3 regions of the Desulfitobacterium elongatum genome follow, and region 2 is predicted to be linked to each of the others. Evidence: riboswitches for the same ligand, from Rfam matches in the RefSeq annotation. Region 2 holds a riboswitch; each other region holds the start of a gene.
The links. A riboswitch is a leader RNA that binds a small molecule or an ion and turns the genes downstream of it on or off. The one in region 2 is predicted to bind cyclic di-GMP.
Positions count from the first base shown of each region.

Region 1 (4,704 bases), 1.5 Mb from region 2:
ATTTCTTAAAGTCAGCTTCCCAATGTTTAACGGCTTAAATAGATGGGGATATAATGTATTTTCCTTCATATTGTGCACCTCTTGCATTTATTACTACATTTATTAGACTCTTATAAATTAATCCAAAATACTTAGTTCAATTTTCTTGGGGATCTCCAGTTGTTTAAGCGCCCTTATTTACTTTTTAACAATGTTCTTCAAGTTGTCGGAATATCCTTCATATTTTTTCCAGTATTAGAAAACCAAATAACCAAAATCCCTTTTAACATAGCTTATACCCTTGTGAAAATGTTTCTTTTAATAAGCCCCTAGCCAGGTTACTCCTAAAAATAGAGCTAGGCACTTCAAGCCTAGCTCTTACTTTTTTATGTTACTTCCAGTCCTTTAAATCACTTATCCATAGAAATTACATTGTGCTATAACTGTAACTCTCGTTTTGATCTGTTTAATATTCTCAAATAATGGTTAGCTTCTCTTAATACATGATCTGCTAAGAGGGGAATAATTATTGATTTAATTTTGCAGATGAGTAACCCTTCTGTACCCGCTGCTTTAAAGTCCCTAAGCGCACGGGTTGCCGTGATAGTTTCCCGTGTTAGCTGGCTAAGAGTTTTTGTACCTTCTACTCTTCCCTGTGCTATATCCTCCAGTTTATTAAACTGGCCAGCAAAGTTATTTGCCTGAAGAATTAAGCCAGACTCAGTAGGGTCAAGTAAATGGCTAATAAACTCAGCGTGCTCAGCCATTTGCCTATTCCAAAACTTTTCCTCTTCCAGAGCTTCCTGAGCAAAATTAACGACCATGCGCTGTTGCAAGCGTTCTAATTGATGAATATAGAGTAGCGCTTCTCTCCGGATATGAATTAATAATAAAGGGAAATTGAAAGTGAACAATTTACATTGCAGCATCCCATCAAGTATATTGGTCTTAAATTGAACCAAAGTACTAGCTAAACCAATTGCTTTCTGATTTAAGACAGCGACTTGGGCCTCTAGGTGTGATTGGTTAATCCCTGCATTGGGGCACAGTCTGAGTTCTTCTGTCGTAATAATTGATTCGATGCTAATACCGGAAAGCTCCTCGGTAATTTGTTCTGCCCGTAGAGTTTTATCTGTTATCCATTCCCCGGAGTTTAATGTTTCCTCGCTAACTACCCCATTAGCTAAGATTAAAGCCTCTTGTAAGACTTCGGCAAATTTACACTTAAACATATCTGCCTGTTGCGCAAATGCGGCATCTTTTGCTACAAAACCAGCTTCCAGAAATATTGAGTGTTCCTTCATAATCCGCCCAAAAAAGAGGTGTAGTTCTAGTGATTCCCGGACAAAATCTCCTGGTTGTAACAGTGCGTTCAAACAAATCCCTCCTCGATGCTTCTTATGCTAAGTCGCATCATTGTATGAATCCAATTAATCCCACCACCTCAAAATGTTAAGAATCTCATGCGGTTGGATTCCTATCAGTAATCGACGTTCTGAATAACGATTTATTGCTTTTGACAGGAAGAAGGAAAAACTGCACCTCCTCTTGTCAGACATAAATACTTTATCACATGTCTAACATTTGGGGTGCAGTTCAGAAGGGTGAGGGCTGTCCAAAGTTATCGACTATAATTGCTTAGCAATACTGTTTAACTCTTCAGCCATCGAAGTTATTTCTTCTATGCTCGCTGTTATCTCTTCTGTAGCGGCCGCTTGTTCCTGACTTGAATGTAAGGAACTTTCGCTCTTTTCACTTACTATTGTTACGTTAGCTTTAATACTATCTGTTAGCTTCTTGATTTTAGGAACTGTGCTCTTTGACTGTTCGGAGAGTTTTCGGATTTCTTCTGCAACAACCCCAAAACCTCTACCAGCTTCACCAGCCCTAGCGGCTTCAATAGCAGCGTTCAACCCAAGCATTTTTGTTTCATCCGCAATTTCCTTAATAAATACTGACACTTCATTAATTTCATCTGAAAGACTAGTTATTCCTTTGATATCTTTATTAAGTTCCTGCTCATTTGTATGTATTTGTGTTGCTGAGGCGGCTAATTGCTCTAAAGCAGCAGAAATTCCAGAGAGACCGTTATCTAGATTTTCGGACATATCACGCAACTGAGCTGCTGTCTTTTTTGGTATAACCATCCCAAAAGTAGCCACAACTTCATTTTCATTGTCTTCATCAAATAATGGATAACTTGCAACAAAAAGCGGTATCCCATACCTACTGGCATCAACCTCTGCTACTGTCATTTGCTTGGTTTTAATGGCTTTAAATGCATTATCGTCTTCTTTCAATTCGTCCCCAATTTGGTTAACTGGCAAATCAAATACTTTAGAAGACTGTCTATGGATATACTTCTGCAAGTCAGTCATATACAATAGAACACCTTCTGGAAACATCTCTGCCAGAATTGGGGCAAAATGATCAAATGCAGCATCAATAGGATGCAAAAGTGGATAATAAGTAGAAAAAGCTCCTATAGCATCTCCAGATTCATCAACTATAGGAATGGAGGTTACTAAAAACCTCATTCCAAATAAAGATCTCGGGACTTTCTCTGTTATTATCTTTTTTTGAGAAGCCGCTCTGCAAGCACTGGTTTCACTCCTAACCCTTGAACCCACACTTAAAACATCAATATCAAAAACATCAGAAGCATTTTTCCAAATTACTTTATCTCCTTCAGTAATCATATACATGGGTCTATTATGTACTGCCTTTGCTTGTACTTCAGCAAACATTTTTAAAGCATTCGATTCATTTACAGAAAGCATAATGCCAACTCTCTTTCATATTAAATTAGAATCTCATTTTTTAATTCTAAAGCATTCAATAATAGGATTAACCGTTGATTGATTTTAGCAATTCCATAGATACTATTTGCTCCAATGGTGGCAATCTCTGTGCTAAGCGTTTCAATTGCTTGTTCGTTAATTTTTACTACCTCAGAAACATCGTCAACAATAATTCCTAAATTGATTCCTTCTAATTCAAGTATAAGAAGCCTATGATCAATACCATTCCCCGATTGCGCAAAGCAGAATTTTTTCTTAAGATCAATGACCGGTATTACTTTACCTCGTAAATTAATAACTCCTTCCATGAAAGCAGATGTATTGGGTATTTTGGTGATTTTTGGTATCCGGACTATTTCCTTTGTGCAGAAAATATCAATACCATATTCTTGTTCCCCTAAGGTAAAAATAACAAATTGATTAATACCCAAAGATATACCTCCTACTCTATTTTTTTATAGGCCTCAATAACGGAATTTTTGTTGTTTTTCAAACCACCATTGTTCCCACTTGGCAATAAAAAAGTCGCTCTAATAAAGAGTGACAAAAATTGGTTTCGGTAACCTGGCAACCATCAGCATAACCTGGAAGGCCCAATAGCTTTGCGTCCTTGGCTTTAGCCAAGTTTGCCTTTGTCACATATATCGATTATAAAATCCGAAAATATAAGAATTTGTATAATATTTCTACATCAAGGATTATAATCCTTCATAAATATCAAAATTGTTTAATGAAGCATGGTGACAATTACTAACTAAAGTGTTAGTAATATTTAATAAAGGTAGTAGATTAAACTTATGACTTTATAAGTTTATGTGAATAAGAAGGATGGCAATTTTAATATAGGTTTAGTAGGAACAAAGTTAGTCCACTATGTATCAACTCTAAAATGGTGTTGCCTTATTGCTGAAAACTTTGTCTGCTGATTTGTCAGACAAGGTACGAAAAATACCGGATATTTAGGGTGCTTAATAAGAAAAATGGTTTACTCCACATAAATAAACAAAACCCGCAAATCCAGTGATATCACTGCTTTGCGGGTTTTCCCAATTTCTTATTTGGTCGGAGCGACACGATTTGAACATGCGGACCCTTTAGAACCTTTTAGCAACCTCTTGAGCCTTAGCGATTGCATTGGCTTTTATTTCTTCCGCTTTATCAGGTGTTGCATTTGCACCTTCTACAATAATAGATTCCTTATCGGTAATTCCAATAAAAGAGAGTATCGTATTGATATATTTATCTCCCATTTCAAGCCCAACAGCAGGGCCACTGGAGTATACCCCTCCTCTAGCTTGGATGTGAACAGCTTTTTTATCAGTTAGTAATCCAACGGGTCCATTCTCTGTATATTTAAATGTCTTACCTGCAATACAAATGTTATCGATGTAAGCTTTCATCTTTGGAGGTACTGTGAAATTCCAAAATGGGGTAACAAATATATACTTATCCGCGGCTAAAAACTGCTCTAATAAAGCATTCATTGCAGATATTTTCTTCTGCTCAACTGGAGTTAATCCGTCAAATGAACTACCCTTTGCAAATTTATCCCATGCGCTAAATACATCTTCATCAATTAAGGGAATATCCATTTTGTATAGGTCTAAATTGATAATCTCGTCATTGGGATTAGCGTTTTTGTATTCCTCAATAAAGGTACTTCCTACTGATAAACTGAGGGACTGTTCCTGGGATTTTGGATTTGCTGTAATATACAATACTTTTGACATTGCTGTATTCTCCTTTTCATTGTTGAACATCTTTTTAATAAAATTGAACATTTTCACCCTACCTTTAAATAAATTGCAATCTAATAACCGTTGAATAGTTCTATAGTTAGGTGGCGCCAACCTTACTTTCATAGATTAAGACGAAACTGATTCGAAAAAGATAGTGATCGAGTCAGAATAAAAAGGCCCATTGA
Region 1 covers NZ_AP038772.1:301,785-306,488, reverse strand. Annotated here, with positions in the region: gene ACZ42W_RS01385 (oxidoreductase) at 1-69, opposite strand, end outside; gene ACZ42W_RS01380 (DUF2935 domain-containing protein) at 417-1,355, opposite strand; gene ACZ42W_RS01375 (methyl-accepting chemotaxis protein) at 1,608-2,759, opposite strand; gene ACZ42W_RS01370 (chemotaxis protein CheW) at 2,780-3,211, opposite strand; cyclic di-GMP riboswitch class I at 3,336-3,421, opposite strand; gene ACZ42W_RS01365 (FMN-dependent NADH-azoreductase) at 3,875-4,510, opposite strand.
Region 1: linked by a shared signal. The riboswitch ahead of ACZ42W_RS01370 (chemotaxis protein CheW) and the one ahead of ACZ42W_RS08500 (hypothetical protein) in region 2 are both predicted to bind cyclic di-GMP.

Region 2 (4,704 bases):
TGAGCAATTTCATCTATTTCATTTATCTCATCTATTTCATTCTCAATTTTGGCCTTGTCCATGGCTTCTCCACGAGTATTTTGATTAGATAAATTAGCAAGTTCCACGATGACTTTACTTTTTATTTCATCATCGCAGTATTTTAATGCTTCTGAGAAGGCCATCAAAGCTTCAGGATAATTATTTTGCGCTAAGTATTCACTTCCTAATAAGTACCAAGCATTCCCACTCTGAGGATTTTCATCAACCAGTCTTTTAATAATCTCTATATTATTCATCAAAGACTCCTTTTCTATTAGTGTTATCATCGCTAAATTAACTCAGTTCTATATTTTCCGATTGACACGAATAATAACTTTATAGACCAGCGGCGAAACCCATGTATAAATCACAAGAAGAATATACAATAAAACGATGACTACTAAAATATTAGAATCTATAAAGTTGCTTCCTACTATTATGAAGATAAAAAAAACTACCCAAACTAAAGCTGGCCATTTTACAAAGCGATTAGGGAAAAAGACCCAATGACACTCCTTATCTAACTTCTCCAAAATCATCAGCAAATCGTGATTGGTAGGCTCCAATAAAAATGCTTGTCTGAAATTCTCGCGTGCTTCCCTGACATTTTTATTGTGTAGATTATAAACTCCTATTTTTATCAGCTTTCTCACTTCACTACTTGAATTGTTTAAATACTTTTGTAAAATATTGAGCTGAGCATTCTTATTTTCATAGAGAAGGTAATACAGAAACTTATATTGTAATACTGCTTCATTCTCTGGATCAATCCGCATTGCTTCATCCATTAAAGCGGAGGCTTTCTTCTCATGCCCACATTTGAGCATGAGCATTCCATATGCAGCCAAAGCCGATGCTTCAGAGGGATTAATTCGTAATGCCTCAAGAAAATGCTCTTCAGATTTAACAAATTCCTCAGTATCCATATAAATTCTAGCTAATAGATAATTACATTGTTGCGCAGAGAAACCGTTTGCCATACTTTCTCTGCAATACTCGGTCGCTTCTGAATATGAATTCAAATAGTAATAACAATTCGCCATTAAGAAAAGTAAACTTCCATCATTCGGTTCCTCGGAAAGTAATTGTTCCAACTTAATGATAGCCTGTTGATAACGGTTCATATCCATATATAGAATTACTTCATTTAAAACTACCTTATTAACCCCATATTCGTATGACATTACTAATAATTGGGCCCCCTCCGAATAATAAAATAGATTCACCTACGATACCTACAATTATCCATTTTATTGCATCTTTAAGCATAGGCTTCGTCTCTCCACCCAATAACACATGCTGATTAAATTTTTTCTTCATTACACCATAATAACCCATATATAGCCCAACAGATGCCATTTTATAAGCATATCTTACATATCTGCTCTCGATTAGAATATTCTGTTGAGTATGAGTAATAAAAGCATAGATAATGACTTTGGAAAGCAGAATAATCATACCGAGTCCAATTAATACATTTAGAATCCTTTTATCTATTTTAAGCCATCGACCATTTCGTGTTCCAAGTGCCACAAGTGGGATTATCCCTCCAAAAAAAGCCACATAAAGCAACTTCCCTATTTCGTAGGTCTTTGTCCCCTCAAGATTGTCCTTATTTAAAGAGGGTTGAAATAAACTTTCGCTCATCTGTACTCCTTTATTCATTCCATATTCATCGAATTTACTGTATAAGTCATTCCCCTAAATCGCGATATATCTCATTTATTCTACAATTTCTAAATAACTCCTGCTATCTACCTAGAAGTTCATTTAGTGCTCTTATGATTATAAAAAAAGCCTTTCTCCTATTTGGGAGAAGGACCAAAGAACATAATTCTAATTCTGCTTATAATCAGCAACTTGGCAATCATAGCTCTATAGCCTTAGACCCATAGCTTTGCGTCTCCACTTTTCAGTGGATTTGCCTATTTAATTATTTTCATTTCCATAAACAGTAGATTTTTTGATCTTGTAATAGAATAACATAATTTCTTCGCGGATTTTGTCGTAATTAGCAGCTTGCAAATTCGATTTAGTAAGCTACCTTGGCCTCCTTTGGAGCCATGTGATTTGTTAACTAGACTTGCGTTTGCTCGCTATTGTTCCCAAAATTCTTTCTGTTGGATTGTTTTATTGGTTTTTTGGGATAAGACCTCAATCATCTTTATCCTATCCGATGAACTCTGATCCGGATAACTACGTGAAGACCATATCGTAAGATCATTAAACTCAATGACTTCCAGAATTCCCGTTGCCATTACTATTTCCATTATTATTGTCATTTTTTGCTACAGAATCTCCGAGGTTTAACTGCATGAGCGAATAAATCCCCAAGGATTGAATCTTTTTACTCGGGCCTTTTCCTTGGCCTGGGTTGTCTCCACTTGTTCCGTTTCCATCCGAATCGCCCTTCCCGTTACCTTTGCCAGGTTCTAAGGGAAGAGGAAGCGATTCAAAGGCGTAGACTCCAACCGTTTTGAAAAGTCTATTGCCATCACTGTCATAACCGAAGGTCTGAATTTTACCTTGGTGTTCAGTAATCTGAATCAGTCGGTTTTCACTGTCATAGTTAAGGTAGTGGTTAAAAATTTGTTTGGGGTGTAAATAAAACTCATGCTCAAATCGCCATAGAACTTTAAAAATTACTAAAAACAAAAAAACAGGACATAATCGTCCTGTTTAGTAAAATACCATAAGGTTATGCATTTAAATTCTTCTGCAAATTGAAGAAGCCTTTAGATCGGTAATTACATTTGTTCAATGATTTTCAATTCACTACCGAGTGACCTATAATTAGTTATCTTTCTTCTCTGCATAAATTAAGATATTGACCAAATTCAGGGAATGAATCCCAATTCCTAGACACATCATCGTTCGTTTCTCGTTCTTCAATTTCACCAGTTTTAGAATCTCTTTGTTCCATAACAATGTGACCATTCTCCCGATAACCAAAAATCATACTCTTTAATTCATTCTCAGTATCTCCTTCATACTCCCAATACATTACCGTCCTTAGGAATACCCTTTTATCATCTTTAACTACAAAATCGTAGTTTAAGAATTTCCGAAAATGATTGTCCAAAAAGCTTACTGATACCCATTTATCCGTAACGTTAACGATATACTTCAGTTGACCCCCATCACTTAACACAGCTGTATATGGTTGATGTTTTGCATGAAGAATACTTGCAGTGCTATCTTCAATAATATTCCAAGGCTTCTTTTTAATATTAGACCACTTGTCACAATAGTAAATTTCCATTAATTATACTCCTTCCCGGTAATGTCACGAATAATTATATTCTTCTTAGTAGCCTCGTCAAGAATTGATTGTGGGACTACTTTTGTTTGTACGGGAACTTCCAGAATTAATTCTCCCTCTAGTCGACCACCTTTTAGAGCATTAGGATTAAATTTACCGGCAGAAATTTCTGAACCGGAAGAATACTTTTTAGTGAATTCATTTAGATAGCCAAGAGCTGTCTTTTCTTTAACTTCTGCGAGTTGGGTGAATTTCCTCGAAATTATTTCCTTTCCTGGAACATAGGAGTCAACAACATATTTCTTACCACCTATTTCCTTTGATTCTAATTCTACTTCATTATAAGGGTAGCGAGGACGATTATCTTTATTAAATTTATTTCCCGCTTCCCATTGTTTTTTGACAAAATCCGGTACAGATTTCTTATTAGCTGTATCAACACTTGTTCCCTTACCCCCAGGCACCTCAACCTTCGTCTCAGGGATCTTTGGTACAGCCTGTGTCTGAATCGCAGGAGCATCTCCACAACTTACTGTCTTATTCTTATATAACTTAACTAGTTTCCTGCAACTTTGCCTGGCAAAACACTAAACGCTAATTTCTCTAGCTTATTTAAGCCATAGCCCTCTAAATTGCCGGACAACATGTCCGTTGCAATATCAACGGTCTCACCTACGATGGCTTCACCATATCGTACAGCTGTATTGTACCCTACCGTTTTGGCTGCTTCCACAGATGTAGTCGCATAACGGGCTGTCTGGTAAACCTGCGTTGTTTTTTCTATTACCTTTTGCCCTAGAGGCAGTATTGTTGGTGCTGCTGTTGCCATAATCACAGGAGCGGCTTCAATTAAACCCCCGGCACCTAACCCTATTGCTGCCCCAATTAGTGCATCTTTCCGAACTTCACCCCAATCAATTTCTCCTGTGTCTCTCTTTGAGGTATAGGCCCCATAGGCTGCTCCGAGTCCCGCTCCGATTAGAGCAGTAACCACTAATAATGGTATATGTCCACTCGGATCATCATACATGACCGGGTTGTTGTTAGCATAAGTATAGCGGTTTAAGGAGAGGGGCTCTAAGACGTTCCCTAAATAGCTGTCCCTTGTGAGGAATCGCCCTAAGTCGGGATCATAGTATCTGGCTCTGAGGTACTGTAATCCAGAGTCAATATCATGGGCTTCTCCGTTATAGCCATAGGGATTGTTGAAGAGCCGTGTGTTCGGGCTGAGTTTCCGCCGGGCATCAGGGCACCAAACGCATCATAGCGATATTTGTCCCGGACATTTCCTGAAGAGTTAATAAGTTGGGTGACACTATTATTCCCGTCATAAATTCTTGAGAAATGTAGAAATCATGTCCAGAGCATTCTTTATAATTTTCGCCAACTACTTCTACTAATCCTTTGAGTACTATTCGCTT
Region 2 covers NZ_AP038772.1:1,790,778-1,795,481, reverse strand. Annotated here, with positions in the region: gene ACZ42W_RS08510 (AAA family ATPase) at 1-278, opposite strand, end outside; gene ACZ42W_RS08505 (tetratricopeptide repeat protein) at 327-1,205, opposite strand; gene ACZ42W_RS08500 (hypothetical protein) at 1,183-1,668, opposite strand; cyclic di-GMP riboswitch class I at 1,873-1,957, opposite strand; gene ACZ42W_RS08495 (RHS repeat domain-containing protein) at 2,251-2,676, opposite strand; gene ACZ42W_RS08490 (hypothetical protein) at 2,819-3,283, opposite strand; gene ACZ42W_RS08485 (hypothetical protein) at 3,283-3,747, opposite strand; gene ACZ42W_RS08480 (hypothetical protein) at 3,840-4,313, opposite strand; partial or broken gene ACZ42W_RS08475 (RHS repeat-associated core domain-containing protein) at 4,350-4,454, opposite strand.

Region 3 (4,704 bases), 2.2 Mb from region 2:
AATGCTTTCGTGACGATTAACGATGTGCATGATGTCATGGGCGGAAACCTTAAGAAAAGAGCTATTCACTAGAGTATTAGCTTCTCGCACAATCGGCTTTCGTCCTGTGCGAGAAGCTAATACGAAAAAAGAACCCTTAAGGATTTCTCCCTAAAGGTTCTTTTGCAAATCAAATTAAATCTTACCAGTTATTCCGTTTGCGTGGTGTGTAGCAATCGCGGCAATATACCGGCTTGTCGCCTGTCGGTTGGAAAGGAACAGTTGTTTCTTTTCCGCAGGAAGAGCAAACAGCTGGGAACATTTCGCGTTGTGGACGGGAAGAATAACCGTTGTTACGGCTTTGAGCTTTTCTTGCAGAACGGCAAGAAGGGCAACGGCCAGGCTCGTTAGTAAAGCCTTTTTCTGCATAGAATTCTTGCTCGGAAGCAGAGAATACAAATTCAGCTCCACAGTCTTTACAGGTTAACACTTTGTCTGCAAACATTTGAAAAAAACCTCCAAGATTTTATTTGACCCGTTGCATGGGAAGTGTCCTTGCTCCCCAAAGCCTCAGGCAATCGAGAAGGTTTCCATCCACAAAAACTAACGAGTTTAAGTCATTATACCTAATATTTATATCTTAGTCAACAATTGTATGTATTTTATAAAATTTTCAATTTGTAGATATGTGGAGAGAATGTACATATTAGAACAATATTCAAATGCCTTGTACGAGCGGATCTTAGGGTGATTAAGCCCGCCCTCAGAAGCTTACTGGGCAGGCGTCTAAGCTAGTGTTATAATGGTTCAAAGTCATTTCATCAACCAAAAAATGTAAGTTTAATAATGGGAGGCAAATTATGAAAAAGATCATTGGTATATTTTTGAAAGGGGCCATTGCGTTGGCCCCGGTGGTCATCACGTTATATATACTCTACAAAATTTATCAAATCATGGATGGTGTTTTTAAAGGGCTGCTGGAATCTGTCGGGCTCTACTTTCCTGGCCTAGGAGCGATAGTTACACTGGCTCTCATCTTTTTGGTGGGGCTCTTAGCATCGAACTGGATTACCAGTCAACTCCTAAAATTGGTCGAAACTCTTTTTGCTAGACTTCCTGTCATCAAAAATATTTACGGAATTATTAAGGATACCATTAATTCATTATCAGGAGATAAGAAAGGATTTTCACATTTGGCGATTGTCGAATTGCCAAATGTACCCGTAAAGCTCCTGGGCTTTGTCACCAACGAGGGAAATAATCGTTTCATCCCAGAAGGATATGTATCTGTTTATCTAATGCAATCCATGCAGTGGGCAGGAAATTTAATCCTTGTCCCTAAAGAATATGTGAAAGAAGTAGATGCAACCTCGGAAGAGGCGATAAAGTTCATTGCTTCAGCTGGGTTGATCTAGAGAAGCTAAGCTTCAGGACTATTTAATCAATGACAGGAACTGAGGATCGCCTTTTACTGGGTTGAAATCCTTTTCTTCACGAGCTACTGCTTTGACTTCAGGTTCAAGGGCAATAGCCGGGCGAAGCCATTCAATGACCTTCTCGACATCTCCTTTGCGTCCGTAAATACTTGCGATTCCATAATAACTCCAAACATCCTTCTCATCTAGCTTGAGTGCTTCTTTATACGCTTCGATCGACTTATCATAATTCCCTGCAAGCTCATAGGCTAAACCCAAGTTGAAATGTGCATAGACAAACTCTGGCTTGATTTGAATCGCTGTTTGGATCAATGAAATTCCCTCACTGTATCGACCCTGAAACGCATAAGTTGCTCCTTTAGCATTAAGTGCTTGATAATTTTTAGGATCAATGGCCAGGGCCTGATTAAAAAGGTCCAGGGCTTCCGTGAACTTGCGGTCATAGTATAGATTTAAGCCTTTCTCATATAGATCAACAGCTCTTTGATTTTCTTCTGGTTTAAAAGCATCAACTTGCTTCTCTATTCTTGATTCCTTATTGTCTTCAGCTTTTATCGGTTTAGGTTCAACAGCCGCTGTGCTATCAGATTCTTCTTTAGACTCCTGGCTTGATGTTGCAGTTGGATTAGCGTTTTCAGGAATTTGCATGGATTGAGACTTTTGGGAACAAGAAACGAGGTTGAATATCAATATAAAACTAAGGATTATTAAGAAGAAGGTTTTCTTTTGTATCTTAGTTTTCCTCCTTAGGCTTAATCTGATTTAATCTATTATAATCTTAGTCGTGAATATGAACAATGGGTCTTGAAGAAATGGAGTTTCAGGGCGTGGAAGTCCCAGAGGTACGTGCGGTCGTTTTTCCGGAATTAGCGGTAACCATTAAGTGAACTCTATCTCACAAACTATAACGGGATTGGCCTTATAGAGGTCGATCCCGTTATAGTTCATTCTATGGAGAATTAGAGCCGATGCTTGGCGAATGAAATGACGATGACACTAAAAGTTTAAGCCATTGATATTAAAAAAGATTTCATAAGTCATAGCTTTGAATTTTTCATTTTCAAAAATGCATTAATCACGTCACTGATAAATAGAAATGATGATTTATCCAAATTGCTTAATGTGCATACAAGTCTTTTTATTTCTAAGTTCTTTAAATCATTATCTTGAATTAGAAATAAGGCGGGATCAATTACCAGAGCATCGGCAATCTTTCCTAATAAATCTAGTGATGGGACTTTTGTTCCACGCTCTATATAGCTAATATAAACCGTACTTACTTCGACCTTCTCTGCAAGCATTTCTTGGGTTAGTCCTTTAAGTTTTCTGAAATATCTAATGTTCTTACTAACTATATTATTGATTTTTATCATTCTTATCACTCCTCACAATAATTGTAAGGGTATATTAACAAATAACTCATAAACTAATAGTTATATAAATATGTTGAAAAATATAACCTGTAGTGTTATGATTTAACTAAATTTAGTGCATGTTGTAAATTTTTGAAGTATTATACAAGGTATTTCTATTTTCTGACACTAAGATTCGAATATGGATATAATGATAAAGGCAAACTTGGTGAAGGTCAGGGACGAAAAGCTATAGGTCGTCCAGTAAGGCTAACAATTGCTGGGTTACAAAGTGAGTTATAGAAATTTGCCGTCATGATGCTTGATTTATGGCGGCTTTTTATTTTTGCGAATTAATAAGAGGGGGAATTTGTAAATGAATTGGTTCAGAAACTGGAAAATAAGGACGAAGATATTATCGCTCGTTGTCCTAATGGCTTTGTTCATAGGAACAGTCGGATTTGTTGGTTATTATTATAATACCAAAGCAAATGCTCAATTAAATGCTATGTACTCAAATTCCTTAATGTCAGTAGAGTATATAAATGATGCACGGGCACAGTCTAGAGCCGGCGAGTCAGCATTCTTTCATTATCTTCTGACACAGGATAAAGCTACTCAACAGAATCTACAAAACGAGATGAAAAGAAGGTCAGGCAACTTTGATAAAAGTTATAGTTCTTACCTGGAACTTGCTACTGACTCTTATGAAAAAGAAAGAGTGTCTAAGATAGAAAAAGAATTTGTCACGTATAGGGCGGAAAGACAAAAAGCTATTGATATAAATCAAGGTGACCCAAAAGGGGCTTACGAATATTTTGCTAATAATGCTCAATCTCATCTCGACACTATAAATGTCATGTTGGAAGAACTTGCTGATTTTAATGTAAAGCATGCGGATGAGGTTAATGCTGAAAATAATCTTGATAATGCAGTGGCTAATAGAATAATTAGTGCTTTACCCATCGTAGCTACCTTATTAGGTCTTATTATAGGATACTTGATTGCTAATTTGATTGCTAATTCTATCAAGAAGGTTTTGGCGAGTGTTGAACGAGTCGCAACTGGAGATTTATCAGTTGTAGATGTCATAATTAAAGATCACGATGAAGTAGGTCAGTTAGCTACGAGCTTCAATCTAATGAAGGGAAATTTACATGCACTCGTTAAGCACGTTGCCCAGTCCTCTGAACAGGTAGCTGCCTCATCTGAAGAGCTCAATGCCATTACTGAAGAAAGTACTCAAGCGGCCAATCAAATAGCGGCATCTATAGAAATGGTGGCACAGGGAACTGAAAAACAAGCGGGTGTGGTTCACAAAACATCATCTGCTATAGAACAAATATCTGCGAGTACTCAGGAAGCTGCCGCGAGTGGTAGCGAGATTACAGATTCCATGGCGAAGACGCTAACGACAACTCAAGCTGGACAAAATGCCTTAGATAGAGTAGCCCGACAAATGAATAGCATAAGTGAAGGAACGGATATGGTACATCATAGAATAACTGAGCTATCAACGAGTTCAGAGGAAATTGGTAATATAGTCCAATTCATTACTGGTATCGCAGACCAAACTAATTTGCTCGCTCTTAATGCGGCAATTGAAGCCGCAAGGGCTGGTGAACATGGCAGAGGATTTGCGGTTGTTGCAGAGGAAGTTCGAAAACTAGCGGAACAATCACGTGAAGCCACAACGCAAATTGCAGCTCTCATCAATCAAAATCATAGTAACATTGGTTTGGCAGTGACTGCGATGGAAGATGAGGTCAAAAATGTAAAGGAAGGAATTGAGGTCGTCAATTTTGCTGGACAGTCATTTAGTGAAATTGCTAAACTTGTAGAGAATGTCTCAGCACAAATGGAAGAAATATCGGCTACGATTCAACAAATAGCGAGTGGCACTCAACAGATAGTAACTTCGGTTGAACAGGTTGATA
Region 3 covers NZ_AP038772.1:4,021,696-4,026,399, reverse strand. Annotated here, with positions in the region: gene ACZ42W_RS19045 (YitT family protein) at 1-72, shown strand, start outside; gene ACZ42W_RS19040 (zinc-ribbon domain containing protein) at 182-484, opposite strand; gene ACZ42W_RS19035 (DUF502 domain-containing protein) at 840-1,394, shown strand; gene ACZ42W_RS19030 (tetratricopeptide repeat protein) at 1,413-2,063, opposite strand; gene ACZ42W_RS19025 (helix-turn-helix domain-containing protein) at 2,453-2,788, opposite strand; cyclic di-GMP riboswitch class I at 2,977-3,060, shown strand; gene ACZ42W_RS19020 (methyl-accepting chemotaxis protein) at 3,144-4,704, shown strand, end outside.
Region 3: linked by a shared signal. The riboswitch ahead of ACZ42W_RS19020 (methyl-accepting chemotaxis protein) and the one ahead of ACZ42W_RS08500 (hypothetical protein) in region 2 are both predicted to bind cyclic di-GMP.